2 regions of the Chryseobacterium sp. Marseille-Q3244 genome follow, and region 1 is predicted to be linked to the other one. Evidence: riboswitches for the same ligand, from Rfam matches in the RefSeq annotation. Region 1 holds a riboswitch; the other holds the start of a gene.
What was found. Region 1 has a riboswitch for thiamine pyrophosphate ahead of thiS (sulfur carrier protein ThiS). Riboswitches for the same ligand answer to the same signal wherever they lie in the genome.
Positions count from the first base shown of each region.

Region 2: it holds a riboswitch for thiamine pyrophosphate, as region 1 does, so the genes downstream of both, thiM (hydroxyethylthiazole kinase) here and thiS (sulfur carrier protein ThiS) in region 1, are expected to answer to the same signal.

Region 1 is NZ_CALNWX010000001.1:624,439-627,867, forward strand. Features, by position in the region: gene NBX25_RS02880 (hypothetical protein) at 1-198, shown strand, start outside; gene NBX25_RS02885 (RluA family pseudouridine synthase) at 204-881, shown strand; gene NBX25_RS02890 (hypothetical protein) at 901-1,743, shown strand; TPP riboswitch at 1,849-1,944, shown strand; gene thiS (sulfur carrier protein ThiS) at 2,002-2,208, shown strand; gene thiC (phosphomethylpyrimidine synthase ThiC) at 2,233-3,429, shown strand, end outside.
Region 2 is NZ_CALNWX010000002.1:154,795-158,223, reverse strand. Features, by position in the region: gene NBX25_RS03810 (carbon starvation CstA family protein) at 1-1,399, shown strand, start outside; TPP riboswitch at 1,459-1,551, shown strand; gene thiM (hydroxyethylthiazole kinase) at 1,612-2,409, shown strand; gene thiE (thiamine phosphate synthase) at 2,406-3,041, shown strand; gene thiD (bifunctional hydroxymethylpyrimidine kinase/phosphomethylpyrimidine kinase) at 3,038-3,429, shown strand, end outside.

The DNA of each region.
Region 1 (3,429 bases):
GTTCTGATAGGTGCAAGTTTCTTTATTCAGGCACCTATGCTGACCAATAAAAACTTTATGTATGCGATGTATGCCGCAGCAGGAGTTTGTGTAATTGGAGCTTTGTTGCCGGATAGTCCAGTGATTGCAGGACTTAAAACAATTGGTCTTTTGGCAGGGATTATTCTTTCAATGTCAAATAGAAACCGTAACAGATAGATTGAATGAAGGAGCAGATTGTATATGAAGATAACCATCTTCTTGTAGTGAACAAAAAAGTCGGACAGCTTGTACAAGGCGATAAGACCGGTGATGAATCACTATTAGAATCTATTAAGAATTTTATAAAGATAAGAGATGCTAAGCCGGGAAATGTTTTTCTCGGCTTGGTTCATCGTATAGACCGCCCTACTTCAGGCTTGGTCATTTATGCTAAAACTTCAAAAGCACTTTCCCGCCTTACCCAGATGGTGAAGAATCGTGAAGTTAAAAAGACGTATTGGGCAGTAGTGGGAAAAGAGATGATTCCACAAAGCCAAAGATTGGTTCATTATTTAAAGAAGAATGAAAAAAATAACAAAGCGATTGTTTTTCCAAAAGCTACTGAAGGAGCTAAGGAAGCAATCCTGACCTATAATGTTATCAAGACTTTAGATAATTATCTTCTTCTTGAAATAGATCTTGAAACAGGAAGACATCACCAGATCAGAGCTCAGTTATCTAAAACAGGGGTTCCGATCAAAGGAGATTTAAAATATGGATCTCCACGTTCGAATCCGGATGGAGGAATTAATCTTCATGCAAGGAAACTGGAATTTATTCATCCTGTTACTAAAGAAAACATAGAAATCATAGCTCCTGTTCCGCAGAATGATGCGGTTTGGAGAGCTTGTGAAGAATAACCATATCATAAACTATAACATGAAATTCAAATCACTTTTATTAGCCACATTGCTGGTTATGGCATCTTGTTCAGACAATGATGAAATGCCTATTGATAATTCACAACAGACGGTTACTGAAAATACAAGCAAAATCTCGTGGAATTATCCTGTTTTATCACCTGTGTTTAATGAATTGGAACAAAATTATATTTTCGAATATGATTCTCAGGGAAGAGTTAGTAAAAAAGTAGGAGGAAAGTTGGAACTTTCTGGAAGCACGGGGTTTTCTTATGCTTATTCAAAATCAGTGTATACAATGATAACGTATACAGGAAATACAGCAATTATGAAAAACTATAGCTCTGACCCTAGTTTCAATGTTCAATTGAAGGAAAGAAGGTTTGAATTTGATAATCAAGGTAGAGTTATTAAATTAGTTATTCCAGAGGTTAATAATTCATATATGGATAAGTATTTGACCTATACTTATGACGCTTCAGGAAAGTTAATGGAGATCTTAACTCAATATCCTAACGTTCCATACGATCCAACTGACCCACAAGATTATATTTTGACGTATGTAGAAAAGTTTATTTATAATAATTCAGGAAATTTAGAAAAGGCAACTAAAACTGAAAAGCATAATAATATTGATGCATACATTACGAACGAAATTACATTTGATAATTTTGATTCTGCACAAAATCCATTTAAGAATTTGGGAATTTTTGAAGATTATTTCTACTTTTCATTATCAAAAAATAATCCTCAGAGAAGAATTTCAAAAGAATATCAACCTTATAGCTCCGAATTTTTTCTGAATCAATCAAATTGGACTAATCAATATAATACCAATGGCAGCTTAAAGCTTTTCTATTAATGCATTTTGAATAAATATTAATAAGATCCATCTCCAAAGTTGAGATGGATTTTTTGTTTCCTGAAAATTTGATTTTGCCCATTCTGAAAAAATAGCTAACTTCGTCCCACACTTTAGGGGTGTCTGTTTTTACAGACTGAGACTTTACCCTTTGAACCTGATCTGGATTATACCAGCGTAGGGAAAAGTAGATGACTTTTGCTGTACATTCTATTGTACAATAATAGCCATTCCTAAAGTATATTTAAATCATTAGGAATGGAACTTATAATCAACCACACCCGAAAAACATTTGATGTACTTCCTGAGAACCTGGAAGCATTATTGGCTATGGAATTACCTGGAAAAAAGAAAGGTATTGCCGTAGCACTCAACAATCGTATTGTTCCGCTGTCAGCCTGGGCGGAAACTCCTCTTAACAATCAAGATTCAATTTTAATCATTACTGCCACTCAGGGCGGATAATTCTCATACTTAATACCCATATTTATGGCTCATTCAATTACATGTTCGCCATTTCCGAACTCAAAGAAAATTTATGTTGAAGGAAAAATTCATCCTATCAATGTAGCAATGCGTGAAATACAACTTAGCCCTACTAAGCTGACTAATGGAGATTTTGAAGAAAATGCTCCGGTAACAATCTATGATACATCAGGACCTTATACCGATGAAAATGCAATCATTGATATTCAGAAAGGACTTCCAAGAATAAGAGAACAATGGATTCTGGACAGAGAAGATGTTACGATTCTGGAAGGAATTACATCTGAATATGGGAAAGCCCGACTGGCAGATCCAAAGCTTGATGAATTGCGTTTTTCTTACGATCATAAACCTAAAGTTGCTCAGGATGGTAAGGAACTGACTCAACTTTATTATGCAAAACAGGGAATCATTACTCCTGAAATGGAATACATTGCGATCAGAGAAAACCAAAGAATAGAACAGCTTGCGACGGTTCCAAAAGAAATGGCTTGCCAGCATATCGGAAACAGCTTTGGAGCGAATACTCCAAAAAGCAAAATTACTCCAGAGTTTGTAAGGGATGAAATTGCTGCAGGAAGAGCTATTATCCCGAATAATATCAATCATCCGGAAAGTGAACCGATGATTATTGGACGAAATTTTCTGGTAAAAATCAATGCGAATATCGGAAACAGTGCGGTTTCGTCAAGTATTGATGAAGAAGTGGAAAAAGCAGTCTGGGCTTGCCGATGGGGTGCAGATACCATTATGGATCTTTCTACAGGAAAGAATATTCATGAAACCAGAGAATGGATTATCAGAAATAGTCCGGTTCCAATTGGTACTGTTCCGATTTATCAGGCGCTTGAAAAGGTAAAAGGAGTACCTGAAGATTTAACCTGGGAAGTTTTTAAAGATACCTTGATAGAACAAGCAGAACAGGGTGTTTCTTATTTTACCATCCATGCCGGAGTTTTATTAAGATATATTCACCTGACAGCAAACAGAGTAACGGGAATCGTTTCCAGAGGGGGTTCTATTATGGCCAAATGGTGCTTGTATCATCATAAGGAAAACTTTTTATACACTCATTTTGAGGAGATTTGCGAGATCATGAAGAAGTATGATGTGGCTTTTTCATTAGGAGACGGTTTACGTCCTGGATCTATTGCTGATGCCAATGATGCGGCTCAGTTTGCAGAGCTGGAAACATTAGGC
Region 2 (3,429 bases), on a different contig from region 1:
CACATTGGCAGGATTGTCACTTGCCTGTATCAATGCGATGCACGAAGCCTCATGGTCATTATTTACGGTAATCATTACAATGCCTATTGCCATCATTATGGGGCTGATTATGCGTTATAAAAAAAATAGTGTTCTTTTTGCAAGTATTCTGGGAGGAATCCTATTAATTGCCGGAATTATCGGTGGGCATAGTCTTATGCAAAATCCTACCCTGAATAATTTATTTTCATGGGATATTAAAACCATTTCTATTGCTATACCTCTTTATGGTTTCCTGGCATCGGTATTACCTGTTTGGCTGCTTCTCGTTCCGAGAGATTACCTTTCAACTTATCTTAAAATCGGGACGATCATTATGCTAGCCATTGGCGTTATTGTCATCCACCCTACTGTACAGATGCCAGCTATTACAGCATTTGTAAATGGTGGTGGCCCTGTCATTGGAGGTCCTGTACTTCCCTTTATTTTTATTGTGATTGCCTGTGGAGCAATTTCAGGATTTCATGCCGTGATTGCTACAGGAACAACACCGAAAATGCTCAACAAAGAAAGAGAAATTCTTTTCGTGGGATATGGTGCCATGCTGGTAGAAGGCTTTGTCGCACTCATGGCTTTAATTGCTGCCTGCACCCTGATGCCAGGCGACTATTTCGCGATCAATACCCCGAAAGAGGCTTATGATTCATTCCTTGCAACGCACCCTTCATTACATGGAGTAGACATCGATTATTATTCTCAAAAAATAGGTATTGACCTTTATGGAAGAACGGGCGGTGCCGTATCTCTGGCGGTAGGAATGGCTCATATTTTTAACAAAATCCCTTATATGGATCAACTAACCGCCTACTGGTATAATTTTGCCATTATGTTTGAAGCTGTTTTTATTCTTACAGCTATTGATGCCGGCACCAGAGTAGGACGTTTCTTTTTACAGGAAATGCTAGGATCTGTTGTTCCAAAATTTAATGATAAAAACTGGGTTCCCGGAATTATCATCAGTAGTTTACTCTTTACTTTTGCCTGGGGATATTTGGTATATACCGGAAATGTAAGCAGTATCTGGCCATTATTTGGAATCAGTAATCAACTGTTGGCTGCTTGTGGCTTAATTGTCTGTACTACGATGCTCATCAGAATGAACAGGGGAAAATATGCACTATGTTCTGCCATTCCCGGTGTTTTTATGGCAATCATTACTTTCTGGGCAGGATACATTCAGGTGACCAGCATTTATATTCCCAAAGAACAATATCTACTGGCTGCTTTAGCTGTAACAGCAATGATACTGATGCTGATTGTTTTCATAGGGGCTTTCAGGAAATGGTACCAGCTTCTTCAGATCAATACAACAGAAATTGATTATTACGGAGAACCGGTAAAAGAGCTGGTAGAGAGATAATATGCTTTCTACAAAATCTGTTAAAGCCTTTTGCTTCCTCTGATAATTTTTATACATTTGTTTTGCTTTAGGGGTATTCTGAAAAGAATTGAGAGAGTCCCTTTGAACCTGATACGGCTTACACCGACGTAGGAAAAAGCAAAATGACGTGATTTCTTGATGTCTTTTGTTTCGGATTTTTTCCTAAAGCTATTTTTATTTTAATGATAACAATGGAAAAAAATCTTTGGCAAGAAGTTCAACTTGTACGACAAAAGTCTCCTCTTGTTCATAACATAACCAACTATGTAGTGATGAACAATACTGCCAATGCTCTTTTGGCTGCAGGAGCTTCTCCGATTATGGCACATGCCCACTCTGAAATCAAAGAAATGATCAATATAGCCCATTCGGTGGTTATTAATATTGGTACTCTTGATGAATATTGGGCAGAATCTATGCTTATAGCTGCTGAAACTGCTGATACACTCCATAAACCCTGGGTGTTGGATCCGGTTGGTGCAGGAGCTACCTCTTTTCGTGATCAGGTATTACATCAGCTGTTACAATTCCATCCTACAGTAATCAGGGGTAATGCTTCTGAGATTATCGCACTCGCCAAAACCAATACAACAGTCACCAAAGGGGTAGACAGTACAGCAGAAAGTAATGACGCTGTTGAAGCTGCACACATCCTGGTTAACCAATACAACGCTATCGTATGTATTTCGGGTGAAACGGATATTATCCTGAGCCAAAATCAATCTATACAAATCAAAAACGGACATGCTCTCATGACCAAAGTAACGGGTCTGGGATGTTCTGCAACAGCATTAATCGGAGCATTTATAGGTGTTACGGAAGATACAATATCTGGAACTGCCGCTGCAATGTCATTATTGGGAATAGCAGGCGAAATGGCTGTTCGTGAAAGCAAAGGCCCAGGCAGTCTTCAAGTCAACTTGATTGATAAACTATACAACATTACAGAAGAAGAATTTAACGGTCATTTAAAAATTGAAAGATCATGAGTATAAATACTTTCCCTTACTCATTATACCTGGTAATTTCTGAAGCAGATTGTATGGGAAAAAACTTCCTGGAAGTTGCTGAACAGTCCATATTAGGAGGTGTGGATATTATACAGCTTCGTGAAAAAAATGACAACAATGAAATATTCCTTCAAAAAGCCACACAGCTTATTGAAATTACAGATAAATATGGTATTCCTCTTATCATCAACGATAATATCACTGTTACTGAAAAAGTAAATTCAGCTGGAATACACGTTGGCAACAGCGATGCAACTCCTCGGGATCTAAGGCAGAGACCTTTGATCGGGAATAAAATGATTGGTTATTCTATAGAACACCTGGCTCAGCTTGGCAACGAACAAACTGCAGTAGCCGACTATCTGGGAATAAGCCCTGTTTTTAAAACAAAAACCAAAACAGATACTATTATAGAATGGGGATTGGAAGGAATTACTCAAATCAGGCAGCTTACAGAAAAGCCTTTGGTTGCAATAGGCAATATTCATCTGAAAAATGCAAGAGCAGTAATCAATGCCGGAGCAGATTGTCTCGCAGTAGTTTCCGCAATATGCAGTGCTGCTGATCCTCAAAAAGTAGCTTATGAATTAAAAAATGAAATTGTAAAATGAAAAAATACAAATATTCTTCCGTATTAACTATTGCAGGTTTCGACGGAAGCGGCGGTGCTGGTATTCAGGCTGACATTAAAACAACTTCTGCTCTAGGTTGCTTTTCCACATCTGTATTAACGGCTTTGCCTGTACAAAATACACAGGGAGTACGAAAAATATATCCTATTCCCGTAGAGGCAGTTGCTGACCAGATCAAAGCCATTTTGGACGACATTGTTCCCGATGCTATAAAAATTGGAATGGTTCATACGTCTCAACTGGTAGAAACTATTGTTTCCACATTAGCAGAATATCCTAAAATACCTATTGTCTTTGACCCTGTAATGGTTGCCACCAGCGGACATCGTTTAATTGAAGAAGAAACCATCACAGCACTCACTGAAAT